One region of the Indioceanicola profundi genome, then DNA from elsewhere that is predicted to be linked to it. Evidence: predicted binding sites of a transcription regulator. Region 1 holds the regulator's gene; each other region holds the start of a gene.
What was found. Region 1 encodes LexA, which represses DNA repair genes until DNA is damaged. Its sites were predicted from a motif close to ATGTTCTANTTTGGTTC; they were not measured.
Positions count from the first base shown of each region.

Region 1 (10,331 bases):
CGGTGCTCGGCATACTGCGTCTGCTGGATCGGGGACTGGACCGGATCTACTACGTGGACCTGGATGCCCACCACGGAGACGGCGTGCAGGACGCATTCCATGCGGATGAGCGGGTCTTCACCCTTTCCATCCATGAAGGCGCGCGCTGGCCGCATACCGGAAAGCTCGATGACCGGGCAGGGGGCATGGCAAGGAACCTGCCCATGCCGTCCGGCTTCAACGACACGGAGTTGCGCTTTCTGATGGAACAGGCCGTGCTTCCGCTGGGAGAGCTGTTCCGGCCACAGGCCATCGTGGTGCAATGCGGCGCAGATGCGCTTGCCGACGACCCGCTCAGCCGACTGGAGCTTTCGAACCGGGCACTCTGGCAGGCGGTGGCGGAGTTGGCGGCCCTGGCCCCTCGCGCCCTGGTGCTTGGCGGCGGCGGTTACAATCCGTGGTCCGTAGGTCGATGCTGGGCGGGAGTCTGGGCGACGTTGAACGGCATCGATCCGGACGTGCCGCCCAATGCGGAAGCGGAAGCAATCCTGCGGAGCATCACCTGGAACCGGCGGGAAGGGCGCAACCCGCCGGAACGCTGGTTCACCACCATCGCCGATGACCCCCATGAGGGACAGATCCGAGAAGAGGTGAGGGAGATCGCCGCCGCGGTGATGTCGCCGTGAGCGCTACCCGTTTACAGCCGCCTCCGCCTGCGCTAACGAATCCGCTATGAACAAGATCATCCGCCCGCTCCTCATCCTTATCGCCCTGCTGTTGCCCGCCCTTCCGGCCGGGGCGGAGCTGGCCCGCGATCGTCTCACTGTCGAAACCGCCAAGGGAGGCAGCCACGACTTCGAGGTGGAGATCGCCCGGACCCATGCGGAGCAGGCGCGTGGCCTGATGTACCGGGAAAGTCTGGCTGAGGATGCCGGCATGCTGTTCCTCTATGACGAACCGCAGCCGCTGAGCTTCTGGATGAAGAACACGCTGATCCCTCTGGATATCATCTTCATTGGCAGGGACGGGCGCATCCTGAATATCGTGACCGCCAAACCACTGGACCTTACGCCAGTAAGTTCGGAAGGACGCGGAACGGCGGTTCTGGAGATCAACGGAGGACTCGCGGCCAAGCTGGGCATCGCCGCGGGCGACCGGGTGGTGCATCCCCATTTCGGGACGGACGCACGCTGAACATCCGGACTTCAGGCGGGGGCCTGGAAAAATGTCACCCGCACAACAATCGGGTAGCTGGAAAGTCGGGCCGCGACTAGCTTCTGCCGTCCTCCGCCGGCGAGCGGCCGGTTCCAGTTCCGCCCGTGTGTCCGCATGTCCAGCAATACAGTTCTTTACGCCGCAGCAGTCCTGATCTGGGGTTCGACCTGGTTCGGCATCAAGTTTCAGCTCGGCATCGTGGACCCGGCGGTAAGCATCGCTTACCGCTTCACCCTGGCTGGCGTGCTGCTGCTGGTATGGCTGGCGGTCCGGCGGCAGCCGCTGATCCCTGCGCGGGCTGCCTGGTCGAACATCGCGCTTACGGGGCTGTTCAGCTTCTGCCTGAGCTACCTCTGCTCCTACGCCGCCACAGGGCTGCTGACCTCCGGACTGGTCGCCGTTGCGGGATCGGCCCTCAGCGTCATGAATGTCCTCAATTCCCGCATCTTTCTGGGCCAGCCGGTGAAGCCGCGGGTCCTGTTGGGCGGCAGCATCGGCGTGTTCGGGGTGCTGCTGCTGTTCCTGCCAAGCATCAGCCTTGAAGGGCTGGGCGGGGCAAGTGCCCTCGGCCTTGCCATCATCATGCTGGGCAACTACTTCGCATCTGCCGGCAACATGGCGGTCGCCAAGGCGCGGAAGGCCGAGGTGCCGCTGCTCCCGGCGACGGCCTGGGGCATGCTGGCCGGCGCGGGGCTGACCGCACTGACGGCGACGATGCGGGGCGCGGAGTTCACCTTCGACCCGTCGCCGGCCTATGTGCTGTCGCTGCTCTACCTGACGCTGTTCGGGTCGTTGGCGGCTTTCCTGTCCTACTTCACCCTGCTGGGACGGATAGGGGCCGACCGGGCGGGCTACGTGGCTGTCATGGTTCCGATCGTGGCGCTGATCATCTCCACCCTGTTCGAGGGGTACCAGTGGACCATGCTGAGCGTTCTGGGACTGGGCTTGGCGGTCGGTGGGAACCTGCTGGTGATGACGCCTCCCGGATGGCGTCTGCCGGGGCGGCTGGCAGCGGCAGTGAAGCCAGGGCAGCCCTGACGAACCGAAAGGGGCGGTCATGTGCGGCTATGCTTGCCGGCCGCGCCTGTCCTGGTGTATCTCCAACCCACGGACGGAGCGTAGCGCAGCCAGGTAGCGCATCTGCTTTGGGAGTGCGCCCGTGAGGCGTAGGAATCGTTGCCGGTTTGTCCGGTCCTAGCAATGGAGGTCTAGGTAAATCAGCGGCTTACCTGAGGGGGAAATCCCCAAGGGGACTAGCGCATGCCGCAACAAAGGAGGGGTGAGGCCCGGTGGTTGGGACAAGAAACCTCTTCAGATAGGCCAACTATGGTGAACCCTATACTGGGTAAAGGACAGTTGATCGTCGTGGAACAGCAGGACCAAGTGGGTATCCACCTATATCCCCACTTTCCGATCCTCCGGAAGAAGGTTCCCAAGTATTCCGGACTCCATCGAATCGGACGACAGGCCAATGAGGCACCAGCTTATCAACGAACGTCCCACCTACCGTTGGACCACGGTTCCTATGAGACGCGGGGATGGCCTAAAGGGAGTGATCCCCATGGTCACGGAATCATCGTAGTACCTGCCCTGTTCGAATGACAACGAAGTACCTACTTCCTTGAATGGAAAACAGGATACGGCCCCGGTAACGCGGAGAGAAAGGGAAGGATGATAGGTGTCGATGCCATAGACAAAGAGAGCCCGATCCGGATGGATCACAAGGGGCTATTGCGTCTACGGCAATTGGAAACCCTCAACGCGAATCCAACCTGGGTTAATCGCGACCTCTACCGCCTGATGTATCAGGAAGACCTGTACATCACGGCCTATGAGCGTATCAAGAGCAACCCCGGTAACATGACACCCGGTGTCGATGGATCTACTCTGGATGGCTTCTCTCTTGAAACCATCCGGACAACTATCGACTCGATGCGAGATGAGAGCTTTCAGTTCTCCCCCGGTCGAAGGATTAATATCCCGAAGGCCAACGGTAAACTACGCCCACTCACCATCGCTCCTCCGCGGGAAAAGGTCGTCCAGGAAGTCATCCGGATGATTCTGACCGCCATTTATGACGGTCAGGTTCACCCCAGCTTCCTCGACTCCAGCCATGGATTCCGCGCGAATAGGGGAACCCACACGGCTCTGCGAGAAATCAGTCTCTGGAAGAACGTGGTATGGTTCGTTGAAGGCGACATCAAAGGATGCTTCGACAACATCGACCACCACCGCCTGATAGAACTGGTTAAGAAGCGGGTCAGTGACTCCCGTTTCCTGAATCTCCTATGGAAAGCCCTAAAGGCTGGTCATATGGAATTCCGGAATACGTTCTCCATTAACCTATCTGGTACACCGCAGGGGAGTATTGTTTCGCCAATCTTGGCAAACATATACCTCCACGAACTGGACTGCTTCGTCACAAAACTAAAGACGGAGTACGAACGGGGCGAAAAGCGACGGCCTAACCCGTTTTACCGGCGAGTGGCCAATCAGATCGATTATTGGCGGAAGAAGGGAGACATTGATAAGGTCCGGGAACTGGAGAAGGCTCGCCGCCAACTCTCGGTTTATGATGTGAATGACCCCAATTACGTCCGTATCCAATACATCCGCTATGCGGACGATTGGATCATGGGAGTGACCGGTCCGAAGCATCTCGCCGAAGAACTGAAGTCGCGAATCAGGACGTTCCTTGCGGACGAACTGAAACTCGAACTCAGTGCGGATAAGACCTTCATCAGACATACCCGAACTGAAGAAGCCTTCTTCCTGGGCACGGTCATCCGTGGTCAGGGGGGCGAGGCGAATGTTTCAACCGTGAAGCGTAACGGTATGACATACCGCGCCCGCACCACCGGCTGGAACCTTAACCTCTTAGCCCCCATTGGAAGGATTGTGGACCGCTTGCGTGCTAAAGGATTCTGCGATCACGCCGGAAAACCCAAACACGTCAGTGGATGGATTCACCTCGACGATGGCGAAATCCTGGAGCAATACAATGCAGTGTTATGGGGAATTCTGAACTACTACTCCTTCGCGGCTAACTATAGCCGATTAGGAAGTGTCCAGTCTATTCTCCAGCTGTCCGCCGCTAAGACCCTCGCAGCAAAGCACCGTTCAGGCTCAATACGTCGATTGTTCCGTGTCAAAGGTTCCGCTCTAAAATTCGAGCGAAAGACCGATGACACTGTACACATCGCTTCTTTGAGACTGAATAGAGATTGGCGTAGGCAACCCGGTCGCTTCTTGGTCGGAGCCAACCCGACGGGTGATATTTACACGCAATTCACACGTAAATACACTCGTAGCAAACTCGGAATGGTGTGTGCCATTTGTGGGAGTTCTGATGGGGTGGAGATGCACCATCTCCGCCATGTTAGGAAGAGGAACCTGAAACTCAAGGGCATCAACGCCCTCATGGCCCAGGTGAACCGAAAGCAAATTCCTGTTTGCAAGGCGCACCATAGGGAGATACATGGAGGGCTATATGATGGCCAGGGGTTATCGGAACTCTCCCTGACTCATATGGACTGGGTGTAGCGCAGCCTGGTAGCGCGCCTGCCTTGGACGCAGGAGGTCGCGAGTTCGAATCTCGCCACCCAGACCACCATTGGGACTAGCAATCGACACTGGAGAGCCGTGTGCTTGGAAACTTGCACGCACGGTTCGGAGGAAGACCATTGATAGGGTGTTTGCGAGAGATGACTTTGGTCACTCCCTCTGCTAACTACTCCTCGGTGGTCGATCCTACGCAGAGGGCCCCCGGTTCGAATCCGGGCGCTCCGACCACCATATTCGTTGACGATGGAAGTGACGGGTTTGCCATGAGGGTGCGGATCTATCAGCCCAGCAAGACCGCGATGCAGTCCGGCCGTGCCAAGACTCATTCATGGCTGCTGGAATATGAGATCGAGACGCCCCGCCGGCCCGAGCCGCTTATGGGCTGGATCAGCTCCGGCGACACGCTGAACCAGGTGAGGCTGCGCTTCAAGACGAAGGAAGATGCCATCGCCTTCGCCGAGAAGAAGGGCTGGGACTATGATGTCGCCGCCCCGCAGGAGCGTAAGGTTCTGCCCAAGAACTATGCCGACAATTTCCGTACCGACAGGCCACGCATCGGACGGTTCTGACGTCCGTCAGGACGACCGGATCAGCCATCCGGGCGTTTCCTTCCACGCAGATCAGGCCCCTTAGCTCAGCTGGATAGAGCACTCGCCTTCTAAGCGAGCGGTCGCAGGTTCGAATCCTGCAGGGGTCGCCATTTTCCATGACCCGGGCGGTGGAAAGATGAAAGCGGGTACGGGCGTGCGCTTCGTTATCCAGGTTCTGATCGCTTGTCTGCTGGTCGGGCTCTTCCTGTCCTGGTTTTCCATCGATCCCAGAACGATCCTTCAGGATAGCTGGAAAGCGATCAAGGACGTGGCAGGGCTGGCGGTCGATTTCGTGGACTGGGCCATTCCCTATATCCTGACCGGCGCGGTGGTCGTGGTGCCCGTGGTGGCTGTTACCGCCGGGCTTAAACTTCTACGCGACCGGCGCCCGCCGCCACCGCCGCCGGCCAGCGAATAGACGGCTCAGCCGCCGGCACCGCCCACGCCTTCTGCGATGGTCGCAGTGATCAGCCGCGCCCCCTTCTGGAAGTTCATGGTGACCATCAGCGTTGCCCGCCCCTTGATCAGATGCACGGCTTTGTCGGCATCCACGGGCAGCGGAACGTTCCGGGACATGCAGAAGGCGACCAGGGCGGCCTGAAGCTCCTGCTCGCCGATCTTCAACTCGGGGCCGGTTGTTACCCGTATACGCGCCGTCAGCCCGCCCTCACTGGGAACCAGGTCAACGGCGCTGATATCCCCCTCGGGAAGCGTGTCGCGGAGCTTGCGCCGCCGGTCGAGAATGGCGGTGACGACCTCTCGGTCGGTGAAGACAATGCAGCGCAACTCCTTCATCGGAGAGCCCCTTCCTGAATAGAAGAAGCAACCTAAGCCGAAATTGCGGATATCGCCAGAGACATCGCCAATGACCGGTCCGGCAGAGCCGACTCTGCGGCGAGGCAGGTCCGGCTCAAACGGCGCGCCTTCGGCAGAAAGAATGCGAACACAGAAGAAGGCCCAGCTTGAACCGGGCCTTCCTCAACCAATCTGGACGAATGCAGGGCTTCCATCCGGAGACAGGTCCCGCACGTCTTCCGGTAGGCTCAGTACTTGCGGATCAGCCCAACCAACCGGCCCTGGACGCTGACCCGGTCGGCACCGAAGACACGGGTTTCATAGTTCGGGTTGGCGGGTTCCAGCGCGATCGAGTTGCCCTTGCGGCGCAGCCGCTTCAACGTGACCTCGTTCTCATCCACAAGCGCCACGACGACGGAACCGTTCTCTGCCGTGTCGCAGCGCTGGATGATGACAGTGTCTCCATCCATGATTCCGGCCTCGATCATCGAATCGCCCGCAACCTCCAGCGCGTAATGCTCTCCCGTGGCGAGCATGGCTGCGGGGATATCGATGCTGCTCGAATTATCTCGCAGCGCCTCGATGGGGAGACCGGCGGCGATGCGGCCGTAGAGTGGAAGCGAAACGGCCTCCGCCTCTGGCTGGCTTTCCCGGCCGGTCAGAGCCCCACGGAAGTCGCCGCGGATGACGTTGGGACGGAATTTCGGCGTCGTCTCTGCCTTTGATGCGGGAGAAGCCACCTGGTCCGGAAGACGGGTCACTTCCAGCGCGCGAGCGCGGTGGGGGAGGCGGCGGATAAAGCCGCGCTCCTCCAGACCGGTGATCAGGCGGTGAATGCCGGACTTGGACTTGAGCCCAAGGGCATCCTTCATTTCATCGAAGGAGGGAGACACGCCGCCGGCCTGCAGCCGCTCATGAATAAAAAGCAGCAGCTCCTGTTGCTTGCGTGTCAGCATTTCGCCTCTCCCGGCCGGTGGACCACAAAATCTAGAACAAACCTGGAATGTACCGCCTCTGTTCTAGTCTTGTTCGCAACGTTCGTCAAGGGCGGCTGCTTGAACTACCCCGGACGGCTCAGCATCGTTCGGGTCACAGATCGTCGAGGGGGATGATGACGGCTTCCGAACCGGCAGGAGCTGCCGGGGCGAGTGGAGGGCGGACGATCAGGCAGTCTGCCGCGGCAAGCCTGCTCAGCATGCTGCTGTCCTGCTGCGGGAAGGGGGTCGCGATGTCCGTTCCATCGCTATCGCGCTGCGACGTTGCCCGCATGTAATCCTCCCGTCGGTCATTCGCCGGCAGGTCCGCACCCAACCGGGCGCGACGGGTCACGGGCCCGGTCTCGGCCAAGCCCTGCATGGCCATGAGCAGCGGACGGGCGAATAGAACGGAACAGACCAGGGACGAGACCGGATTGCCGGGTAGGCCGATGACCGGCATCTCGCTAATGCGGCCGAACATCAGGGGCTTGCCGGGGCGAAGGGCGATTTTCCAGAAATCCAGTTCCATTCCCTGGGTGCCGAGAACGCCCCTGACCAGATCATGTTCTCCGACGGAAACGCCCCCGGTCGTCAGCAGAAGATCGCATCCGGCAGCGCCCCGCATATGCTCGAGCAAGCTGTCCGGCGTATCGCGGGCAACGCCCAAATCCACGGGTTCGCCTCCACTGCGGCGGACGAGGGCGGCCAGGGTAAGGCCGTTGGAACTGACAATCTGCCCTGGTCCCAGCGGCTCACCGGGCATGTTCACCTCATCCCCGGTGGCCAGAATAGCGACGCGCGGGCGGCGGCGGACCATCAGCCAGGGCACGTTCATGGCGGCCGCCAAGGCCAGCCCACGGACGCCGACACGTTGGCCCGTCCTCAAGCCGATATTTCCCTGCCGGAAATCCAGCCCCTCCTTACGTATCCACCGTCCAGGACCGGAGCCTTCCCGGATCACGACGCTGCCGCCCAGTTCCTCACAATCCTCCTGGATGACGACCGTGTCCGCGCCGGCGGGGATCTGGCCGCCGGTGAAGATGCGTACCGCCTCGCCGGGGCCGACTGACCCCGTGAAGGGCCGGCCGGCAGGAGATTCTCCAATGCGGCGCAGAGTCACCGGAAGAACGGAAATATCCGCCGTCCTGACAGCCCAGCCGTCCATGGCGGAGACATCCGCGGGAGGCTGTGAGAGTCGGGCGACGACATCCGCAGCAAGCACCCTGTCGAGCGCGTCGGGGAGGGCCACCTGCTCCGCCGGGAGAAGCCGAGCCTGGGCAAGGATGCGGGCACGGGCCTCCGCGACGGAAATCATGGGGCGTCCGTAGCACCTGCGGCATTCCAGGTGCCGCTCTTTCCGCCGGATTTGTGGACCAGACGTATGTCACCGATGCTCATCCAGCGGTCCACCGCCTTGCACATGTCGTAGATGGTAAGGGCAGCAACGCTGACAGCGGTCAGCGCCTCCATCTCCACGCCGGTCCGGCCCTTCAGCTTCACGGTGGCTTCAATGTCGACTGCGCTGTCCTCTTCAGCCAGCTCGAACTCCACCGCAGCCTTGGAGATGGCCAGCGGATGACAGAGCGGGATCAGGTCCGAGGTCTTCTTGGCGGCCATGATGCCGGCCAGACGCGCCACAGCCAGCACGTCGCCCTTCTTCATTCCGCCGTCACGGATCAACGCAAAGGTTTCCGGCCGCATCGAGACCCGACCGCGCGCCGTCGCCACACGCTCCGTCTCATCCTTGGCGGACACGTCCACCATGGCGGCATTGCCCTGGGCGTCGAAATGGGTGAGGCGGGAATCCTGCTGGTCTGTCATTGCTTTACGCCGCGTCATGCAGGCTGGCGGAGAGGAGGGTGCGGGTCGCTGCGGCCACATCGGGCTGCGACATCAGACTCTCACCTACCAGGAAGCGGCGGGCACCCGCCTTCGCGAGACGCGTCACGTCGTCTGGAGAATGTATCCCGCTCTCCGCCACCAAGGCGCGGCCGGCCGGAACCATGACGGCCAGTTTCTCCGTCGTGGAAAGGTCGACAGACAAGGTCTTGAGATTCCGATTATTTACGCCCAGCAGGCCGGTAGGGAGCTTGAGGGCGCGCTCCATCTCCTCCGCATCGTGAACTTCAATCAGGACGTCCATACCGTGCGCCACGGCGACATCATGGAGCTCGGATGCCTGTGCGTCACTGAGCGCGGCCATGATCAGCAGAATGCAGTCCGCGCCCAGAACACGGCTTTCAACGACCTGGTAGGGGTCGATCATGAAATCCTTGCGGAGGGCCGGAAGGTCCACCGCGTCCCGCGCCTCGGCAAGGTAGCCGTCATTGCCCTGGAAGTAGGGAATATCGGTGAGCACAGAAAGGCAGGTGGCGCCGCCCTCCTTGTACGCGCGGGCCAGCGTCGCCGGGTGGAAGTCGGCGCGGATCAGGCCCTTGCTGGGGCTGGCCTTCTTGATCTCGGCGATCAGGGCCCAGCGACCCTCGGCAACCGATCTTTCCAATGCCTGGGCAAATCCGCGCGGAGCAGACTGTGTGCGGGCCAGCGCTTCCAGGTCGGCCAGGGATCGGCGCGCCTTGCAGGCGGCGACATGCTCTGCCTTATGGGCGCAGATACGGGCCAGCACGTCGGGCGGACGGGGCGCGGTCATTCTTCGACTGCCTGCGTATGGGTGATGGCAATAAGCCGGTCCAGCGCGGCGCGCGCGGCGCCGCTGGCGATGGAATGGGCGGCAAGCTCCACGCCGCTCTTCAGGTCGGCGGCCTTGTCGGCGACGATCAAGGCGGCGGCGGCGTTCAGCAGGACGATGTCACGATAGGCGCCTTCCGCTCCGGAAAGAATCGCGCGCAGTGCTTCGGCGTTGGTTTCGGCATCCCCGCCGCGGAGATCCGCCGGACTTGCCTGGGGCAGACCTGCATCTTCCGGAACGATCCGGAAAGTAGTGATCCGTCCATCCTTCAGGGCGGCGACGCTGGTCGGGCCGGTGGTCGTGATCTCGTCCAGTCCGTCGGAGCCATGGACAACCCATGCCGCCTCCGACCCCAGACGCTGCAGCACCTGCGCAATCGGCTCCACCCAGCGGGCGTCGAAGACGCCCAGGAGCTGGCGCTTGGCAGCTGCGGGATTGGACAGCGGACCCATCAGGTTGAAGATGGTCCGCGTTCCGAGCTCCACCCGCGTCGGAGCGACGTTGCGCATGGCGGTGTGATGG
Region 1 is NZ_CP030126.1:1,376,992-1,387,322, reverse strand. Features, by position in the region: gene DOL89_RS06600 (acetoin utilization protein AcuC) at 1-665, shown strand, start outside; gene DOL89_RS06595 (DUF192 domain-containing protein) at 712-1,173, shown strand; gene DOL89_RS06590 (DMT family transporter) at 1,309-2,232, shown strand; gene DOL89_RS06585 (reverse transcriptase/maturase family protein) at 2,866-4,737, shown strand; tRNA gene DOL89_RS06580 (tRNA-Pro) at 4,728-4,804, shown strand; gene DOL89_RS06575 (ETC complex I subunit) at 5,022-5,327, shown strand; tRNA gene DOL89_RS06570 (tRNA-Arg) at 5,382-5,458, shown strand; gene DOL89_RS06565 (DUF6460 domain-containing protein) at 5,485-5,766, shown strand; gene DOL89_RS06560 (hypothetical protein) at 5,772-6,143, opposite strand; gene lexA (transcriptional repressor LexA) at 6,392-7,099, opposite strand; gene DOL89_RS06550 (molybdopterin molybdotransferase MoeA) at 7,233-8,435, opposite strand; gene moaC (cyclic pyranopterin monophosphate synthase MoaC) at 8,432-8,941, opposite strand; gene trpC (indole-3-glycerol phosphate synthase TrpC) at 8,946-9,770, opposite strand; gene trpD (anthranilate phosphoribosyltransferase) at 9,767-10,331, opposite strand, start outside.

Region 2 (10,331 bases), on a different replicon from region 1:
AGCTCCAGCTCATCCTGTGCGCTTGGCTTGCCAGCCGTTATCGCCGGCAAGGCGAGTACAGTGACGCGACTGCGCTGTCCTGCTGAGTTCCACTCCCTCTTCCCGCTCGCGACTGGCGCCGCACGCCGATGTGCGGCGCGGCACCGCTCCATCTCAACCGGGATACCGGCATGGACCTTTTCACCCTTATTGTGCTGTCTCTTGTCCAGGGCATCACAGAGTTTCTCCCTGTCAGTTCGTCGGGGCACCTTATTCTCGTCTCCCATGTAACCGGTTGGGAGGATCAGGGGCTTCTGATCGACATCGCGCTGCACCTCGGGACCCTTGGAGCAGTCATGGCCTATTTCCGTGCAGACTGCCGCAGCCTGATTGGGGCGGGCCGTGCCATGGTCACGGGAAGCCGCAGCCCCGATACCCGTCTGCTCCGGTTGCTGACTGTGGCCACGCTGCCGATCGTGCTGGCGGGCTTCATGGCCAAAGGTCTCCTGGAGACAAGCGCGCGCCAGGAACATGTTGTGGCGGTGAGCACCATCGTCTTCGCCCTGGTACTCTATGCCGCCGACCGGCGGCACAGCTGCCGCGGCTTCGACGAGATCGGCTACCGCGACGCCATGGTGATCGGCGCAGCACAGGTTCTGGCCCTGATACCAGGCACCAGCCGGTCGGGAGTCACAATGGCGGCCGCCCGTTTCCTGGGTCTAAGCCACGAGGCGGCGGCGCGCTTCTCTATGCTGCTGTCGATACCGACCATCTGCGCAGCAACCCTCCTGGCGCTCGCCACCTTGGCAAGCGCCGGCAGCCAGATCACTGCTCCAGCTTTCTTCACGGCTGCACTGCTGGCCTTCGCGGCCGGCTATATCAGCATCGGCGCTCTGATGCACTGGTTGCGCCAGGCTGATTTCACGCCCTTCGTGATCTACCGCCTGATCTTTGGCGGAGCGATCCTGCTTCTGGCCTGAGGATGTGACGCGGAATCCAAGCCGGTCCTGCAGCAGCAAGCAATGGGATCAATCATCAGGCCTCACGCAAGGATGATCTCGCATCACCACGCGTTGGTTCAGCTGAGCTGCCCACGCAACCGGTCGCTCGCGAACTCAAGCCTTAATAGGCTGATAAGGTTATGAAATATGAAGGTGAATGAATGAGGAAGGTGATTACCGTTGCCCTGTTCGCGGCTGCGGGCCTGATCTTGCCCGCCCATGCGCAACAAGCCGGAGATTTCTACGTTCAAGGCAGTGTCGGCTCTTCCTGGGGGCAGAGCAGCCTTGGGCAGTCAGGCATCTGGGAGCTGTCCGCCGGACGTCACATGACCCGCAATATCCGGTTGGAGCTGGCCATAGACTGGCGGGACGGTTACCGCTTCGATGTGGATGGCGACGCAGCCGCATTCGGCAATACGGATGTAGACAGTGCCTCGTACATGGCGAATGTGTATTGGGACTTCTACGAGCCGCGCGGCAGGGCGCGGGGTCTGATACCCTATCTCGGCATCGGTGCCGGCCTTGCGCAGCATGAGACCAGGAATGTGGTGCTCAGGACGGAAACAGGCCCTGCAATAACCGCCCAAGGCAATAATGCAGACCGGTTCGGTTGGCAGCTAATGGGCGGAATGACCTTGGAAACCGGTGACTTCTCCTTTGCCCGTTTTGGCTACCGCTATCTGGATCATGGAACCGCGCGTCTCTCGATCAGTGACGGACCCCTGACACGCCGCGTGCAGGCGCATGAGCTGTCGGCAACGCTGGGCTTCCGCTTCTGATCATGGTCGGCCAACTCTGCCACGCCAGCTTGCTGAGGCAGAGTTGGCCGAGGCGGCGAACCTTCCCCGCCGGACCGAGCGGCCAGACTAAGGCGCGTAAGGAATGCGCAGGCAACCATGGCCTTGAGCAAATGGCGGCGCAGCCCGCGCCATACGCACTTTTGGCTTCCTATTTCTGCTGATACGCCTGCATTCGTTCATGGCCAGCCCCCTTCTGCCAGCCCTGCCCTGGCCGCACGGGTGAGGGCTTGCAGCAATATCCGCTGCCGGGCAAGCTGCTGCATCGCCCCGGTGCGCGGACCGCTTCGGCCCGTTCGCCGTTCTGCACTGACACGGTACGTCAATGTGCGATCGGAGTAATTATGGACGGCGTGGATTTCCAGAGCTTTGTTGGCGGGGCAATCGACTTCATCAGCAGTATGAGTGACAAGGCGGCCGACATGGATGGGCGCGTCGCCTTCGTGCTCGGCATGCTGACCTGGTTTGCGGTGGAGCAGGCTGTCCGCCGGCTGGCTGGTATTCTGCGATGGGCGATCCTGATAGGCGCAGTCGGGGCCGGGGGCTTCGCGCTTGTGACCTTGTTCACGCCTGCATTTGGGCCCGAGCATCCGGCTGCCAGTTCCACGGATCAGCCGAGTTCCAGCGGCGAGTGATGAACTGATCACGCCCTTCCCGCCGCGCAACGCCGTGCCGGGTCCAGGGCAAGGGCAGTCCGCTGATCCCTGAACCTGGGGCGCCTCATCCGCCGACTGAAGGCGGCAACGGCTCCGATGTCGTACTGCCAAGCGGAGCGGAATGGTTGATCATATCGATCTGTTATCGATGCAAGACCAAGCCTTTGCATAGTAGAACGGGGATGCGATCCGCATGATCAGCAAGATGCTCGCCCATATCGGCTACGGCGGAACCACAATCCAAACTCTGCTGGATAATGAAGCTACGGATCTTGGCGGCACATTGTGCGGCAGAATGATCATTCAGGCCGGAGCCGTGGACCAGGAGGTGACGGGAATCGCGGCGGAGCTTGTCACCGAGGTCAAGATCGAGGGCAGCGATACCAGGGTGCGGGAAAACCGCTGCATTGCGAATTACAGGCTCGCGGACCGTATCGCGCTCCGCGCTGGCGAACAGCGGGACCTGCCCTTCGCGATCGACCTGCCGCTGCATACGCCGGTGGCTCTGGGTCGAAAGTGCGCTCCGGTCTGGCTGCACACCCTCCTGGATCTTCCCCTGGCCGTGGATGCCGCGGATGAGGACCCGCTAGTCATCAATCCGGCGCCGGTTCAGATCGATACGCTGAACGCCATGCGTGAGATCGGCTATGAGCTGGTGAAATCCGACGCCGAATACCGGCCGCACTGGGGCGGGCCGCATGGCTTCGTTCAGGAGTTTGAGTTCCGGCCGGCGCATGGGACCGACAGCCTGCCTCATCCGGAGGTTGAGCTTGTCTTTCAGCCGGACGGCGATGGAGGTTTCGCGTTGCTGATGCAGCTCGACCGGGCTGCCAAGAACATTTCGGACACCATGGTGCAAGGCACCGGCACGGGTGACGACTGGCAGCGAATTCCGCTGCCGGGCAAGTTGCAAGGACCCGGCCAGCGTGCCATCGTCCATCTGCTGACCCCCCTTCTGATCGACGAGCGATGATTATTCGTCAGAGCTTCGACAGATCGGCTTTTCCAGAAAAGCTGCCTCTATTTTCTCGGAACCGGCGGAGGGGAGCCAATCTGCCGTAACCAGAACGTGGTTAACCTAAAGGATGTGGAAATATTCAAGGTGACTCGCCGCCTGTGCTGACGCCATAGGCTGGCTTCTTCAGCAGCCCTCAACAACCCTGGCCGGCCACACTGCCCCGAGGTACAGGCGCTCGACATGCCGGGCGATGTTGGTCAGGGCCGGAGTCTGAAGGGTCTGGGCTGCGATAGCAACCAGCACGCCAAATCACCGTGGTCGCGCTGGCGCAACATTATCCATCTCGTCGAGGCGGCGGCGCCTCTGTGACAATGCCCTCCGGAACCACCCGATGCAAATTTTGCAAGCCGGTGCGGGATCGTTGTCACGTTCATGTGTTCCTGTTATGTTCTCGTCCTTGCCTCCATTCGATTTTTCCATATGACCGTCTCCCTAGCCCAATTGCGCCAGCAGATGCAGCGGATCGAATGCCCCCAGCTTGGGCAACGATCCTGTCTGCCTTTCGGGGTAGAAGCGTTGGATGCGCATCTGCCTGGGGGTGGGCTCGCGCTGGGGGCTTTGCATGAGGTGGCGGGCGGCGGCGACCTGGGCACTGCTCATGGCGCTGCGGCGACGCTGTTCACCGCCGGCATCCTGGCCCGTATGGACGGGCCGGTGCTGTGGTGCGTTTCAGCCCCCGACCTGTTCGCCCCCGGTTTGGCCCAGGCAGGGCTGACTCCCGACCGGCTTCTGTATGCGGAGGCCGGAGACGACAAGACCACCCTGATCCTGGCGGAGGAGGGATTGCGCCATTCCGGTCTGGCCGCCGTGGTGGCGGAGCTGGAGCGGCTGCCCATGGTGGCGTCGCGACGACTTCAAGTCGCGGCCAGGAAGTCGGGCGTCACGGCCATTGCCCTGCGCCGTTGGAGAACGCCCCAGGCGGCTGCCACGGAGTTCGGGCAGCCGACATCCTCCACAACCCGCTGGCAGGTCACCGCCCTGCCTTCTACGCCAGCCCCGTTCCTTGCCCTGCTGAGCACGATCGGACGTGCGCGCTGGCGGGTGGAGCTGGTCCGCTGCCGCGGCGCCGATTCCAACTCTTGGGAAGTGGAGGCCTGCGATGCGCAGGGTCGTCTCGGTGAACTTGCCGACATGGCCGACGGACAGGCTGCGGCGGGCCTTGGGAGTCGGCGCGCCACCACGGGATAAGCCGCTGGTCCTGTCGGCCCGGCAGGCGAACCGGCAGGTTCTGACTGCGGTGGACCGGCCGGCGGCGATGCAGGGGCTTTGCCCCGGCCAGCCATTGGCGCGCGCCCAGGCCATGGTGCCGAACCTGCTGGTGATGGAGGCCGATCCCGAGGCGGATGCAAGAGCGCTGGAGCGGCTGGCCTTCTGGGCCATGTGCTACAGCCCGCTGGTTGCCCCCTGCCCGCCCGACGGATTGTGGCTGGATATTACCGGCGCCGCCCATCTGGTCGGTGGCGAGGAGCGGCTGTTGCAGAATCTGATGGACCGGCTGGCGGTAGCAGGAATGGAAGCCACGGCCGCTGTGGCGGAGACACCGGGCGCCGCCCATGCGCTGGCCCGTCATGGTTGCCGCCGCACACTGGTGGTGCCGCCGGGCGATGTTGCCCTCGCTCTTGCCCCCCTGCCCCTGTCGGCGCTGCGGCTGGCTGATGCGCTTGTGGCCGGGCTGAAGCGGATGGGCTTCGACACGATCGGCGATCTGGAAGCCGCCCCGCGCGCACCCTTGGCCCTGCGCTTCGGGTCGGAGCCGGGACGCCGCCTGGACCAAGCCTTCGGCCGCGCTGCGGAGCCGCTGGCCCCCATCTCTCCGCCCGAGCTGTTACAGGTCCGGGAAAGCTTCGTGGAGCCGCTGTCCACGGCCCCGGCGCTGTCCATCGCAATTGCCCGGCTGGTGGAGCGGCTGTGCGCCCGGCTGGTGGCGGACGGCACCGGTGTGCGCACGCTGGACCTGCTGTTCCACCGGGTGGACGGCACCTTGCAGGCGATGCGGGCAGGCACGGCCGAACCCGTCCGCGCCCCCGCCCGCCTGTGCCGCCTTCTGGGCGACCGGCTGGACCGGGTGGAGCCGGGATGGGGAGTGGAGGCGATGACCCTGTCCGCCCCGCTGGTGGAGCCCATGGGGGCTGTCCAGATCGGCAGCGGCCTGTCGGGAGAGGTGCCGGACGTCAATCTGGCCCCGCTGGTGGAAACGCTGGCCAGCCGCATCGGCCTGCGCCGCCTGTATCGCACCACGCCGGTGGACAGCGACGTGCCGGAACGGTCCACCCGCCGGGTCCCGCCGCTGGCCCTGCCCACCGTCCCCTCCTGGCCGGCCGAATGGCCGCGGCCAGCCCGCCTTCTGCCCCGGCCGGAGCCGGTGGAGACGGTGGCGCTGCTGCCCGACCATCCGCCTGTCGCCTTCACCTGGCGCGGAGTGCGCCGCCGCGTGCACCGCGCCGACGGGCCGGAGCGCATCTATGGCGAATGGTGGCGCCAGGATGCGGAGCTGCAGGCCGTGCGCGACTATTTCGCCGTGGAGGCGGAGACGGGGGAGCGATTCTGGCTCTATCGCTCCGGCGATGGCAGCGATTGCGCGACCGGCTCGATGCGGTGGTTCCTGCACGGATTCTTCGCATGAGCTACGCGGAGCTGCAGGTCACCACCCATTTCAGCTTCCTGCGCGGCGCCTCCTCGGCGGAGGAGCTGTTCGTGACGGCCGCCGCCCTGGGGCTGCCCGCCCTGGGCATCGCCGACCGCAACAGCCTGGCCGGCATCGTCCGCGCGCATGAGGCGGCGAAGACCACGGGCGTGCGGCTAGTCATCGGCTGCCGACTGGACCTCACCGATGGCACCGCCCTGCTGGTCTATCCCATGGACCGTGCCGGCTATGGCGGGCTGTGCCGGATGTTGAGCGTGGGCAAGGGCCGCGCCGGCAAGGGCGCCTGCACCCTGGACTGGGCCGATCTGGAGGAATGGTCGGAGGGGCTGCTGGTCATCCTGGTGCCCGAGCGGGCGGATGGGCGTAGTACGGAGCAGCTGCAACGGCTGTCCCGCATCTTTCCCGGCCGCACCTATCTGGCGCTGACCCTGCGCCGCCGCCCGGGTGACGCTCTGCGCCTGCATCGGCTGGCGGAAATCGCGGCCGGGCAGCGCGTGCCCACCGTCGCCACCAACGACGTGCTGTACCACTCACCCGAGCGGCGCATCCTGCAGGACGTGGTGACCTGCATCCGCGAGGGCTGCACCATCGACGAGGCCGGCTTCCGGCGGGAGCGGTTCGCCGATCGCTATCTGAAGCCGCCGGAGGAGATGGCGCGCCTGTTCCACCGCCATGGCGAGGCCGTCGCGCGCAGCCTGGAAATCGCGGACCGCTGCCGTTTCTCCCTGAACGAACTGCGCTACCAGTACCCGTCGGAAATCTGCACCCCCGGCCTGACCGCCCAGCAGTCGCTGGAGCGGCTGACCTGGGAGGGAGCCCAGCGCCGCTATCCTGCCGGCATCCCGCCCAAGGTGGAGGCGGCGCTGCGCCATGAGCTGCGCCTGATCGGGGAGCTGGAGTACGCACCCTATTTCCTGACCGTCCACAGCATCGTGGCCTTCGCCCGCGGTCAGGGCATCCTGTGCCAGGGCCGCGGGTCGGCCGCCAACTCCGCCGTCTGCTATGTATTGGGCGTCACCTCCATCGATCCGGAGCGCCACGACCTGCTGTTCGAGCGCTTCGTCAGCCAGGAGCGGCGGGAGCCGCCCGACATCGACATCGATTTCGAACATGACCGGCGGGAGATCGTGATCCAGTGGATCTACGAGACGTACGGCCGCCACCGCGCCGCCCTGACTGCCGTGGTCAGCCGCTACCGCGCCCGCGGGGCCGTCCGCGACGTGGGCAAGGCGCTGGGGCTGAGCGAGGATGTGACTGGCGCCTTGGCTGGCCAGGTCTGGGCATGGTCAGCGGAGGGGGTGGAGGACCGCCACGTCCAGGAGCTGAACCTGAACCTGGAGGATCGCCGTCTGCGCCTGACACTGGAGCTTGCCCGCCAGCTGATCGGCACGCCCCGCCATCTCAGCCAGCATCCCGGCGGCTTCGTCCTGACGCAGCACAGGCTGGATGAGCTGGTGCCGATCGAGCCGGCGGCGATGGAGGACCGGCAGGTCATCGAATGGGACAAGGACGATATCGACGTCCTGAAATTCATGAAGGTGGATGTGCTGGGGCTGGGCATGCTGGGCTGCATGCGCCGGGCGCTGGAGATGCTGGCGGACTATAAGGGCCTGCCTTTCGACCTCGCCACCATCCCGGCGGAAGACCCGGCCACCTATGCCATGATCCGGCGGGCCGACACGCTGGGCACCTTCCAGATCGAAAGCCGGGCGCAGATGAGCATGCTGCCCCGGCTGAAGCCCCGCACCTTCTACGATCTGGTGATCCAGGTCGCCATCGTACGCCCCGGCCCCATCCAGGGCGACATGGTCCACCCGTACTTGCGCCGGCGGGAAGGGCGGGAAAAGGTCACCTATCCCAAGCCGGAGCTGGAGCGGGTGCTGGGCAAGACACTGGGCGTACCGCTGTTCCAGGAACAGGCGATGCGGGTCGCCATCGAATGCGCCGGCTTCACGCCGGGGGAGGCGGACCAGCTCCGCCGCGCCATGGCCACCTTCAAATTCACCGGCGGGGTCAGCGCCTTCCGCGACAAGCTGGTGGCCGGCATGGTGGCCCGCGGCTACAGCCCCGACTTCGCCAGCCAGACCTTCCGCCAGTTGGAAGGGTTCGGCAGCTACGGCTTCCCCGAAAGCCATGCTGCCAGCTTCGCCCTGATCGCCTATGCCAGCTCCTGGGTGAAGTGCCATCACCCGGACGTGTTCTGTGCCGCCCTGCTGAACTCCCAGCCCATGGGCTTCTACGCCCCGGCCCAGATCGTGCGCGACGCCCGCGCCCATGGGGTGGAGGTGCGGCCGGTCTGCGTCAACGCATCGCGCTGGGATTGCACGCTGGAGCCGGCGGCCCCCGGCCGCTTCGCCGTGCGGCTGGGACTGCGCATGATCAAGGGCTTGGCCAACGCGGAGGCGGCGCGCATCGTGGGCGCACGGGCGGACCGGCCCTATACCGGTCCGGCGGATGTGCGCCAGCGCTCCGGCGCCGGGGTGGGGACGCTGATGCTGCTGGCCGATGCGGATGCTTTCGGCACGCTGGGCCTGTCCCGCCGCGATGCCACCTGGGCGATCCGGGCCTTACGCGACGACGCCCTGCCGCTGTTCGCCGCGGCGCAAGCCGCCGACACCGCCATGGGCCTGGAGCCCGCCGTCACCCTGCGCCCGATGGCGGAGGGTGGCGAGGTGGTGGAGGATTACCAGATGACGGGCTTGAGCCTGCGCCGCCATCCGGTCAGCTTCCTGCGGGGGGACCTTGCGGCCCAGGGTATGCGCCCTTGCGCCGACCTGGACATCCTGCCCGATGGGCGCTGGACCACCATCACCGGCATCGTGCTGGTGCGCCAGCGGCCGGGCAGCGCCAGCGGTGTGCTGTTCGTGACGATTGAGGATGAGACAGGGATCGCCAACATCATCGTCTGGCCCGCCCTGTTCGAACGGGAGCGGCGGGTGGTCTTCAACGCCACCATGATGGGCGTGCGCGGCCGGGTGCAGAAGGAAGGGGAGGTGATCCACCTGATCGCCGACCGGCTGATGGACCATTCCGCCTTACTGAAATCGGTGGGCGACCGCGATCAGCCGTCCTCCGCCGCCCCTGCCCGCAACATCTATATCCGCGACCTGCGGCTAAGGGCTGGCATCAATCCGCAGACGCGGGATTTCAAATAGTCCACTGGTTCCGAACCAAACCATCATCAGCGATCCGGTTCCGACATGAACTGCCGTCCCTTCCACGGGTTCTTCCCGATCTGCAGTGATCGATGTAGTCAGCGCCGCCGCTTCCACCAGAGCCACAGGCCGGTCAGGCAGAGCATCGCCGTCGACAGGCCGCCGGCCAGCACGAGCAGCCGCCCGGCCAGACCGAGCCCCTTGCCGGAGTGCAGCGGGTACTGCCAGGCAAAGAACATATCCCCCGCCCCCTCCCCAAGATCATGGCGCTGTCCCAGCACCTGCCCGCCTTCCATGGACACATAGGTCCAAAGACGCCCGTACCCGTCCATGTCCCGCGCATCAAAGCTGCGAACGCCGTAGGCGCCCTTGCGGGGGAGCAGCAGCACGCTGTCCGCGGCAGCACCTGTCCGGACCGCGGCGACGGTCAGCGCCGCGTCGATGTCGAGGGCGGGAGTCTCCACCGGCCTGTCGGGAAAGTCCTCATGTAGACGCTCCGATACCGGCGCGATCAGGCGAACGGCGGCGCGGGTTTCCTCGTGCCAGGTCAGTGTCAGGCTGGTGACGGCGAGGACTAAGGTAACCGGAAACAGCCAAAGGCCGGCCGCCCGGTGCAGGTCGAACATCCAGCGCAGGCCGGGAAAGCGCCCGCCGACCCGGAAGGAGGCCGCCCATTTGGCTAGGGCGGGGAAAGCCAGGACCGCGGCCACCCCGTGGTCCAGAACCCAAAGCAGGGCCACCAGCCCCAGGAACCAGGCCATGGCGGGCCCCAGTATCAGGTCCATGTGCAGGCCGTAGAGGAAGTTCATGAGATGCCGCCGGTCCAGCGAGATCGTTTCCGTGAGCCGCCAGCCCAGAACGGAACCGTCCCGCGGATCGGCGAAGACCTCCGCCGGCCCCGTGTCACCCTCGGGCAACTGGAGGGAGCCGGCCATACGGATCGTTTCCCCCGACCTGTCGGGCAGGTCGATGAAGCGTGGCATGAAGCCCGGAACGTCATGGGCAGCCCGGTGCAGCACCGACGCGACCGGGGCGGCCCCGGCCGGAGCCGCCGGGACCATGTGCAGATCGGGGTTCAGCC
Region 2 is NZ_CP030127.1:125,781-136,111, reverse strand. Features, by position in the region: gene DOL89_RS17055 (bile acid:sodium symporter family protein) at 1-86, shown strand, start outside; gene DOL89_RS17050 (undecaprenyl-diphosphate phosphatase) at 171-959, shown strand; gene DOL89_RS17045 (outer membrane protein) at 1,142-1,759, shown strand; gene DOL89_RS17040 (hypothetical protein) at 2,008-2,412, shown strand; gene DOL89_RS17035 (sporulation protein) at 2,627-3,406, shown strand; gene DOL89_RS17030 (ImuA family protein) at 3,872-4,639, shown strand; gene DOL89_RS17025 (DUF6504 family protein) at 4,551-6,074, shown strand; gene DOL89_RS17020 (error-prone DNA polymerase) at 6,071-9,250, shown strand; gene DOL89_RS17015 (PepSY-associated TM helix domain-containing protein) at 9,349-10,331, opposite strand, start outside.
Region 2: a site for LexA is predicted at 3,826-3,842, ahead of DOL89_RS17030 (ImuA family protein). Genes of this name have one in related genera too.

Region 3 (10,331 bases), 1.3 Mb from region 1:
CTTCCCGCTGGCCCGTTCCGCTGGCAATGGCAGGGCCGGTCAGGCGGCCAGCTGGCGGTGCGAAGGGTGTCGCCCGGATGCAGTCACGCCTGTGGATGCGGCAGGCCGCATCCACAGGCGTGACCAGGTCGCCCAGCCAAGCGAAATGCGGTAACGTCGCCGCCTCGTCGCCGGGCTGCGACTCGGGGGCGCGGTACCGGCGCGCACCCTCCGGATCAGCGCTCCGCGGCCTCGCGCTGGTTCTGGTGGCTGGGGGCGAGATTGCCCTGCTCCCCCTGGTCGGTCAGGCCCGGCACCTCGCCCTGGTTCTCGGCGATGAAAGCCGGCTCCACCGGCTGGTCGCGGGTCGCGACGTCGTCGGGGCCGTGGGACGGGTTGGGGCCGCGGGTCATGGCGGCATTGTCATGCTGCGCGATCAGCTCGGAGGCCATGTCCCAATGCTCCCGCTCCCTGCCCTCGGGGCGGCCTTCACGCTCCCAGATATCGTGGGCCTTCTGGCGGATACGGTCTTCCAGGCTGTTGTTGTCGCTCATTCCAATCTCCTTCCGACCCCGGCGTAGGCCTTGTCATATCTACTCCAACAGCCGTCGCGGCTGGATGGCGCGCAGCGGCGCGTGCCGCCCGTCCAGGGAAGGCGGGTTGCAACCGATGGCAATTTAGGGCTAGTCTACCCCAACCGTTGCGCGGCCCCGGCCGTCTGGGAGGGAGTTCATCCATGGCTTACGGCATTTCCGGCGCTGCCGGCGCATCCTCCGTGTTCAACACACCGGGCCTCCGCCCCACCGATCCGGCCACCCAGCAGGGAAAGCCGCAGCAGGCCGCCCAGCCTCCGCGCGCGGAGGAGGAGAAGGCGCAGGCCGCCGCCCCGGCCCAGTCCATGAACACCGCCCCGACGGAACAGGAGCGCAAAGACGCGCTCGCCTCCGGGGCCACCCGCGGCAGCTTCGTCAACATCCAGGCCTGAAGCGGGAACCGGTCCACAGCGCCGAATACCGCAGCGCTGGAAGTAGCCGCCTTGTATGCCGGATTGGATGCGGCGTGATCTTTTTCGGCTGGCGCAGTCGCCACATCCGGCTTAAGCCTGAATTCTAGCCAATCCCTCTTGATTCCGCAGATATGCGCTGCCGGAACCTTTCTGCTCGCCCGCCATTCTCATTGGCGATGAGTGCGCTGCCGACGGACCCGCACGGAATGCGGGCCTCGGCGAAGCGGTACACCGCCGGCCATCCGGCCGGTCCAAGCGGAAAGGATGACACAGATGATGACTCGACTGAATGCCGCTGAGCGGGCCAAGAAGCTGATCCCCGTGGCCCTGCTGTTCTCCGTTCTGGGCGTCGCGGCCTGCAACACCGTCGAAGGTGCCGGGCAGGACATCCAGGCCGGCGGACGCGCGATCGAGGACACGGCGGAAGACGTCAAGAACTGATGCCGTTGCGGCGGGGCGGACTGGTCCGCCCCGCCGCGCCATTTCCAAGGGGCCGCGGCCGGCCGCCGCCCCGACTGACGGCTTGCGCCGCGCCTACGCCCGGTCCACACTCCGCGCATGAGCGCCGCAGAACCACCCGCCCCCGCCGGCCCCTCCATCCGCGCCAAGCCGGAGGGGGACGACCGCGAACGGCTGATCTGCCCGGACTGCGGCTATATCGTCTATGACAACCCCAAGATCGTCGTCGGCTCCGTCGTTACAGACGAGGCCGGGCGAATCCTGCTGTGCCGCCGCGCCATCGAGCCGCGCAAGGGCTACTGGACCCTGCCCGCCGGCTATATGGAGCTGAACGAGAGCACCATGGAGGGAGCCCGGCGGGAGGCGTGGGAAGAAGCCCGCGCCCGGATCGAGATCGACAGCCTGCTGGCCGTCTACAACATCCCCCGTATCAGCCAGGTGCAGCTCATCCACCGCGCGCACCTGGTCCATCCCCATATCGAGCCTGGGCTGGAAAGCCTGGAGGTGGCGATGTTCGCCTGGGATGATATCCCGTGGGCCGATCTGGCCTTTCCCAGCGTTCACTGGTCGCTCAAGGAATTCGCCAAGCGCCGGGGCGTGGCTGAATTCGCCCCGGGCGTGAATCCGACCGACGCCGTGGACGGTCTCTAGCTCCGCAATCCAAGAAGACGAAGATGCGCCTCCATCACGATATCCCCGCCGGCACCGTCACCCGCCTGTCGGTGCATTGCCGTGCGCTGAAGGGCAACCTGCTGGGCGACCCGCATCTGCGGGCGGTGGACATCTGGACGCCGCCCGGACATGACGGGCGCGGCCTGCCGCTGCTGGTGGATCTGGTCGGCTTCACCGGTTCCGGCCTGTCGCATACCAACTGGAAGAATTTCGGGGAAAATGTGCCGGAGCGGCTGGACCGGCTGACGGCGGAAGGGCTGCTGCCGCCGGTGGCGGTGGCCTTCCCAGACGGATTCACCCGCCTGGGCGGCAACCAGTATGTCGACAGCCCCGTGCTGGGGAACTGGATGACCGCCATCTGCGATGAGATCGTGCCCGCGGTGGAAGCGCATATCGGCTGCGGCGGGGAGGGGCGGCGCGGCGTCTTCGGCAAGTCCAGCGGCGGTTACGGCGCCATCATCCACGCCATGAAGCGGCCGGATGTCTGGAGTGCTGCCGCCTGCCATTCCGGCGACATGGCGTTCGAGCTGGTCTATCTGGCGGAGATGCCGGACACCCTCCGCGCACTTGCCAAGCACGGCATGTCGGTCGCCAACTTCATGGCGGCGCTGGAGCGGAGCTATGCCAGGAAGGTGGGCGGGCAGGACACCCATGTACTGATGTCCCTGGCCATGTGCGCCACCTACGACCCCGCCCCGGATGAGCCTTATGGCGTGCGCCTCCCCGTCACCTCCGACACCTGCGAGGTGATTCCGGAGCGCTGGGCCAACTGGCTGGCCTGGGACCCGACGGTGATCGCGCTCGACCATGTCGAGGCGCTGCGCAGCATGAAGGCCCTGTTCATCGATTGCGGCGATCAGGACCAGTACAATCTGGTCTATGGCGCCCGCCGCCTGCACCGGACCCTGACCCGCGCCGGCGTGCCCCACCGGTACGAGGAATTCCCGGACAATCACAGCGGCATCGACTACCGCATGGATGAGAGCCTGCCCTTCCTGGCGGCGGCGCTGTACGGCTGAGAGTATGGGCGGGAAGCCGGGGCCGTCGCATCTCGGCTCAGGCCGTCGCGAACAGCCCGGCGATGGTCCGCACCGCCAACTCCGCCTCGGCCCGGTCAGGCTCGGTGGAGGCGTCGCCATAGCCGAAGTAGTCGTCCGGGCCGACGAACTGGAACACCAGCCCGTCCTTCCGCGGCACGAAGGACACCTGTCTGTGGAACAGCCCGTAATCGACGCCGGCCTGCGGCATCATGCGGGCCAGCTGACCGCGCACGGGTACGACAGACTCGTCCCTGAACAGGGCGCGGGCGCCATAACCGGTGCAGTTCACCAAGGTCTTCTGCGGCAGCGCTGCGAAATCTGCGGGATGGTGGAACTCCCGCACCTCCACATGGCCGCCATTGATCAGAAAGTCCGACATCAGCATCCGGAAATAGGGGGCGATGTTGAACATCATGAAGGTATTGCGCCGCACCGTGCCTTCGCCGAAGGGATGGCTGCCCGGTGCGAAATCCTGCCGGCCCGGCGACAGGTCGGGGACCAGCTCCCGACGCAGCTCTGCGAATTTCGGCCGGGCATCCGGCTCAGCGGGTGCGGACGGCCCGGACCCGTCCGGGATGTAATAGCTGTCGATCCACTCGACCGGGCTGGCCGGCAAGCCCAGCAGGCCCTGATAGGCGACGAAGGACCGCCGGCACATGCCTTCCCACAGGGATTTGAAGGCAGGGGTGGCATGCTGCTCCAGGCAGATGCGCGAGTCTGGCGACCAGACGCCGCTGGCATAGGAGGAGGCGACGCCCGGCGGCAGGTCCTTGGCATAGATTGTGACCTTCGCGCCGGCCCGCTGAAGCAGGATGGCAGTGGTCAGTCCGATGGCGCCGCAGCCGATCACGGCGATGTCGCGCTGGCCGGTCGCCATGGTCTTTTCCACGGCGACAGCGCCCGATCCCCAGGACAGGGACCACCCGCTCCCGCCATGGCCGTAATGGTGGACGACATCCTTGTCGCCGATGCGCTCAAGCTCGATCCGGGGACCTTCGACCCGGAAGGGCCGGGTGCAGGCGGTGATATGGGTGATGCGGTCGACGCTGGCGCGCGGCGGGGTGAGCCGCAGGAGCGGCCCGCCGACTGAACCGGCGCCGCGGCCGGAAACCGCGCCGCAGCCGGCAAGCGCGCCGACACAGAAAGCCGCACCCGCTCCCGCCAACAGACGCCGCCGCGCAACCGCCAGACCCATCCCAACCTCGTCCGCTCCGGCCCCTGGGGGCGATCCTAGAATACTCCGGACGATGAGGTCACTCCCCATCCGGCAGCGCAGTGTACCCACCCTGGCATTGCCGCAGAAGGGTTATCCCATTCCGGGTGGCGGGTTGTCGGTCCCGCTGCGGCCTACCGCTCCACGCTCATCCAGCGGGTCAGGTGGATGTTGCGGATGTTCGGCTCCCAGCCCTTGACCTTGCGGCTCACCATGTTGGTGCTGACATAGACATAGAGCGGGATCAGCGGATGATCCTTCAGCATGATCAGCTCCGCCTCCTCCATCATGGCGCGGCGCTTGGCCGGGTCCGCCTCCACCGCCGCCCCCATGACCAGCCGGTCGAACTCCGGATTGGCGTAGCTGGAGTGGTTCTGGCCGGTATTGTCGCTTCGGAACAGGGACAGGAAAGTGTAGGCGTCGTTGTAGTCGCCGATCCAGCCGTTGCGGACCACGTCCTTGTACCGCCGCTCCGCCCTGGTGCTCAGGAACACCTTCCATTCCTGGTTATTCAGGACCGTCTTCACCCCCAGCTTCTGCTGCCACATGGAAGCGATGGCGATGGCCGTCTTCCGGTGGTTCTCGGAGGTGTTGAACAGCAGCTCCACCGCCAGCGGCTTGCCGCCCTTGCCGTATCCATGCTTCGCCATCAGCGCGCGGGCCTTCTCGTCCCGCTGGGCCTGGGTCCAGCCGGCCCATTCGGGCTGGGGCACGCTGTAATTCTCGGTGCCCGGCGGGGTGAAGGCATAGGCGGGAATCTCGCCGGCCCCGGTGATCTTCTCCGTCAGGATGTCGCGGTCGATGGCCAGCGACAGGGCCGCGCGCAAGTCCGGGTTGGATGCCCAGGGCTCATTCTTCAGGTTGATGGAATAGAAGTAGGTGGAGAAGAAGGGAGCGACCCGGAACTCCTCCGCCATATTGGCGCGCACCCAGGGAACCTGCCCCTCCGGCACGTCGTAGGTGATGTCCAGCTCGCCGGAGCGGAAGCGCTTCAACTCCGTCTCCCGGTTCTCCGTCGGGTAATAGAAGACCTCGTCGATTTTCACCCCGGCCGCATCGTGGAAGCGGGGATTCTTCACCAGCTTGATGTGCCCCTGCGGCACGGCCTCCGCCAGGGTATAGGCGCCGTTGGAGGCCAGATTGCCCGGCTTGATGAAGTCCGCCCCGTGCTTCTCCACACTGGCCCGCGGCAGGGCGTATGTCGCGTGGTGCTGAAGGGAAGAGACGAAGTAGCTGGTCGGCGCCTCCAGCGTGACGCGAAGGGTGCGGGCATCCACCGCCTCCACCCCCATGGCCTCCGGCGGCATCTCACCCTTGGAGATGGCCTCGGCATTCTTCACCGGCCACAGGAAGAAGGCGTAGCGGGAGTTTGTGGCCGGATCGACCAGCCGCCGCCAGGCGAAGACGAAATCGTCCGCCGTCACCGGCGTGCCGTCCGACCAGACATTCCCCTCCCGCAGGATGAAGCTGTAGGTCAGCCCGTCCTCGCTGACGCTCCAGTCGGTGGCGGCCCCGTCGATCAGCGTTCCCTGGGCATCCAGGGTCATCAGCCCCTCGAACAGGTCGTACTGGATCCAGGACTCGCCCTCGCCGGTGGATTTATGCGGGTCCAGCGTCTCCGGCTCGGCCCCGTTGCCCCGGTGCAGCACCATCTGCGCCTCTGCGGGCGCTGCCGCCAGCACAGCGCCTACGGCCAACGCGGCCAGCCAGTTCTTCAGCATCCGCGTCACTCCACTCGCGTGACCAGCCGGCCGACGCCCTCGATCTCCGCCACCATCTCGTCGCCTGCGGTCACCGCTCCGACGCCGGCCGGGGTACCGGTGAAGATCAGGTCGCCAGGGCGCAGTTCGAACAGGCGGGACAGGTGCGTGATGACCTCCGCCACGTTCCAGGTCATGTCGGACAGGTCGCCCTGCTGCCGCACCGCGCCATTGACGGACAGGCGGATGGCGCCCTTGGCCGGATGCCCGGCCTCAGCCACGGGGATCAGGGCGGAAACCGGGGCGGAATGGTCGAAGGCCTTGCCCACTTCCCAGGGCTGGCCCTTGCCCTTGGCCGCACCTTGCAGGTCGCGCCGGGTCAGGTCGTTGCCGACGGCATAGCCCCAGATATGGTCCAGCGCCCGCTCCACCGCGATGTCGCGGCCGGCCGTGCCGATGGCGGCCACCAGCTCCACCTCATGATGCAGGTTGCTGGTGCCGGGCGGGTAGGGCACCGGGGCGTCGCCGGTGACCAGCGCATAAGCCGGCTTCATGAAGAAGAAGGGCGGTTCCCGCGTCGGGTCCCCGCCCATCTCCCGCGCATGGTCGGCATAGTTGCGGCCGACGCAGAAGATGCGCCGGACGGGAAAGCGCGCCGTCGCGCCCTTCACGGGAATGCCGGGCTGCTCAGGGGCGGGAATGACGAACTGCATGGGCGGAGTGCCTCTATGTTCCGGGGTCCGGCGGCAGCATTCCCCAGCGGGAGCGGCGGCGCAAGCGGCAGCCGCCAGCCTTCCCGTCCGGCACCGATTGTTCTTGAAATGTTCGCGTCGCTCGGGGACATTTGCCGACGTGTCCGAATAGCCTGATCCCCATGCCCCACCGCCTGCCGACGGAAGATATCCCATTCGACCCGCCCCCGCCGGACGAGTTCGGCGCGCCCGGGCCGGACGATCTGCTGCCCGATCGGGCGGTCAAGGGGCGGGGCGCTGTCAGCAACCGCACCGGACGGTTCGAGCGGGAGGTGCGGCAGCGCACCGATGACGGCTGGTCACGGCCGGAGGTGCTTGCGGAAGAGACACCCCCGCTCCGCACCACCCTGGCGGACGACGCCACCCGGACCATCATCGCCCGCAACGACAGCCCGGACATCCCCTTCGACCGCAGCATCAACCCCTATCGGGGCTGCGAACACGGGTGCGTCTACTGTTTCGCCCGGCCCACCCATGCCTTCCTGGGCCTGTCGCCGGGGCTGGATTTCGAGACCCGACTGTTCCGCAAGCCGGACGCGGCGAAGCTGCTGGCGGCGGAGTTGCGTCGCAAGGGCTATGAGCCCCGGCCCATCGCGCTCGGAGCCAACACCGATCCCTACCAGCCGGTGGAGCGGGAGCAGAGGATCACCCGGGAGGTGCTGGAGGTATTGCGCGACTTCCGCCACCCGGTCGGCATCGTCACCAAGTCCCATCTGGTGACCCGCGACATCGACATACTGGCGGAGATGGCGGCGGACGGGCTGGCCATGGTCAGCACCTCCATCACCACGCTGGACCGGGATCTTGCCCGGACCATGGAGCCGCGGGCCGGCACGCCGCAGCGCAGGCTGGACGCCATCCGGGCGCTGAGCAGCGCCGGCATCCCCACGGCCGTGCTGGCCAGCCCCATGGCGCCCGGCCTGAACGACCATGAGATGGAGTCGATCCTGGAAGCGGCGGCGGAGGCCGGTGCGACGTACGCCAGCTATATCCTGCTGCGTCTGCCGCTGGAGATATCCGGCCTGTTCGAGGAATGGCTGCACGCCCATGCCCCGAACCGGGCGGCACGGGTGCTGAAGCTGATCCGCGAGATGCGGGACGGGCAGCTCTATCAGGCTGGTTTCGGCACCCGCATGCGCGGAACCGGCCCCTATGCCGACCTGCTGTCCCGCCGCTTCAAGCTGGCCTGCCGGCGGCTGGGGCTGAACGACCGGCGCTGGGACCTGGACTGCGGCAAGTTCCGCCCGCCCCCGGCGCCGGGCGACCAGTTGGGCCTGTTCTAGGTCCGGCCGATCAGGGCAGCAGCGCATCCGTGCGCGGCTTCGGCAGCACGTCCAGCCAGGCGCCGTACATGGGGTTGGGCAGAACCACCCAGCGCAGGTCGAACTGCGCCTGATGCTCCGCCATCAGCTCCGCCCGGCGGTCGGTGTCGTCCTTGCGGGTGACGGAGATCATGTCGCTGAACTGGTCGCCCACGGCCATGACGATGCGGTAATCCGCGGCGGCCTTGGCACGGCGGGTGCCCTTGTCGCTGGGCCAGTCCGGCTGCTCATTTTTCAGCATCATGTGCTCGGGCGGGATGTCCCCGAAGCCGACGGCCTTCATGTTCGCCAGCGTGTCCGCCTCCTGCGGGCAGGGGACGTCCGCGCCTGGGCGCGGTTCACATTCGCGATTGGTGACGAAGAGCGGGGTCACCCCGGCCTCGCGCAGGGCCGCTACGAACGCCACGGCTCCGGGCGTGGCCCTCGCCCGCCGGGTGGCCAGCCACTCGTCCCAGAGCTTCTGGTCGAAGCCGGGCCGGCCGCGCTGGATCATCCAGGCCTCGAACGGGCTGTTGTCCAGCACGGTCTCATCCACGTCGAAGATCACGGCCGGGGGCTTGCCGGCCCCGCCGTCCGCCTGCTCCAGCGCTGCCGACCCTGGCTGCGCCAGCGCCTGCGGCAGGCGGATTTCGGCGAGCTGGTAGGCCTGCCGGGCCACCTGTGCGAACTCGACGGAGCGCTGCACCCACAATGTGGCATCCAGCCGCTCATCCCCGTCCGTCAGCTGCGGCGTCGGCCTGGCTTCGTCCTGCGGCGCACGCTGGGCGGACGCAGGCAGGGCAAACAGAAGGCCGAGGACAGCGGCGGCTGCGGCGGGGCGGATCATGGAAAGCGCCTGTCACAAAAGTGAAACGGACCTCCCCATTAGCTGGTTCGGTCCGTTCCCGCTAGCCCCTTCGGGCAGGTTTCCGACGCCGTGTCTAGGCCGCAACGGTGCGGTGCTTGCCGCGGCTGTCGTGCTTGAGGATGAAGGACCTGATCTGCGGCTCGATCTGCTCGCGCCAACGGCGGCCGTTGAAGATGCCGTAATGGCCGACGCCCTTCTGAAGCAGGTCCACCTTCATTCCGTCGGGCAGGCTGGAGCAGAGCCTGTGGGCGGCGATGGTCTGGCCGGGGGCGGAGATGTCGTCCAACTCCCCCTCCACCGTCATCAGCGCCGTCCTGGTGATGGCGGAGCAATCGACGGTGACGCCGCGGATCTTCATGGTGCCGCGGGGCAGATCGCGGTCCTGGAACACGGATTTGACCGTTTCCAGATAGAACTCCGCCGTAAGGTCCAGGACGGACAGATACTCGTCATAGAATTTGCGGTGTGCCTCCGCGCTTTCTCCGTCGCCGCGCACCAGATGGCGGAACAGGCCCAGATGCTCGCCCACATGCCGGTCCAGATTCATGGACATGAAGCCTGTGAGCTGGATGAATCCCGGATAGACCTGCCGCATCCCGCCCGGATAATAGACCGGGACGGAGTGGATCACGTTGCGCGCGAACCACTCGATGTCGCGGGTCTCGGCAAGCTGCGTCACCACAGTGGGGGCGGCGGAGGTGTCGACCGGGCCGCCCATCAGCGTCATGGTGCGCGGCTGGCAAGGATCGTCCATCTGCGCCATCAGCGCCACCGCCGCCAGAACCGGCACGACCGGCTGGCACACGGCGATGACGTGGACGTCGGGGCCGAGGTGACGGATGAAATCCATCACATACTCGACGTAATCCTCGAAACCGAAACGGCCGCGGGCCAGCGGCACCATCTTCGCGTCGGCCCAGTCGGTGATGTAGACGTCGTGGTTCTGCATCAACTGGGCGACCGTGCCGCGCAGCAGGGTCGCGTAATGGCCGGACAGCGGGGCCACCAGCAGCACCTTGGGATGGTCGTTGGGCACGGCGCGCTGGAAGCGCAGCAGCGTGCCGAACGGCTTCTCCAGCACCGGCACCTCGGTGACCTTCACCTCGCGCCCGTTCACCATGGTGGTGGGCAGCCCGAACTCCGGCTTGCCCCAGCGCCGGGTCGTGCGCTCCAGCAGCTCGGCTCCGGCGGCGATGGCGCGCCCGGCCTTGGTGTAGGAGCCTGGGAAGAACGGGTTCTGGAACGTGGCCTGGGTCGCCTCCGCCACAAGGCGGAGCGGAGTCAGCGCAGCATGCTGCATGTCATAGAGCTGGTAGAGCAACCTTAGGCCCTCTCTTGAAC
Region 3 is NZ_CP030126.1:60,427-70,757, forward strand. Features, by position in the region: gene DOL89_RS00310 (DUF2934 domain-containing protein) at 216-533, opposite strand; gene DOL89_RS00315 (hypothetical protein) at 716-964, shown strand; gene DOL89_RS00320 (entericidin A/B family lipoprotein) at 1,259-1,426, shown strand; gene DOL89_RS00325 (NUDIX hydrolase) at 1,544-2,095, shown strand; gene DOL89_RS00330 (alpha/beta hydrolase) at 2,119-3,135, shown strand; gene DOL89_RS00335 (FAD-dependent oxidoreductase) at 3,173-4,351, opposite strand; gene DOL89_RS00340 (peptide ABC transporter substrate-binding protein) at 4,504-6,090, opposite strand; gene DOL89_RS00345 (fumarylacetoacetate hydrolase family protein) at 6,096-6,782, opposite strand; gene DOL89_RS00350 (PA0069 family radical SAM protein) at 6,944-8,104, shown strand; gene DOL89_RS00355 (5'-nucleotidase, lipoprotein e(P4) family) at 8,115-8,969, opposite strand; gene DOL89_RS00360 (polyhydroxyalkanoate depolymerase) at 9,064-10,311, opposite strand.
Region 3: a site for LexA is predicted at 6,880-6,896, ahead of DOL89_RS00350 (PA0069 family radical SAM protein). Genes of this name have one in related genera too.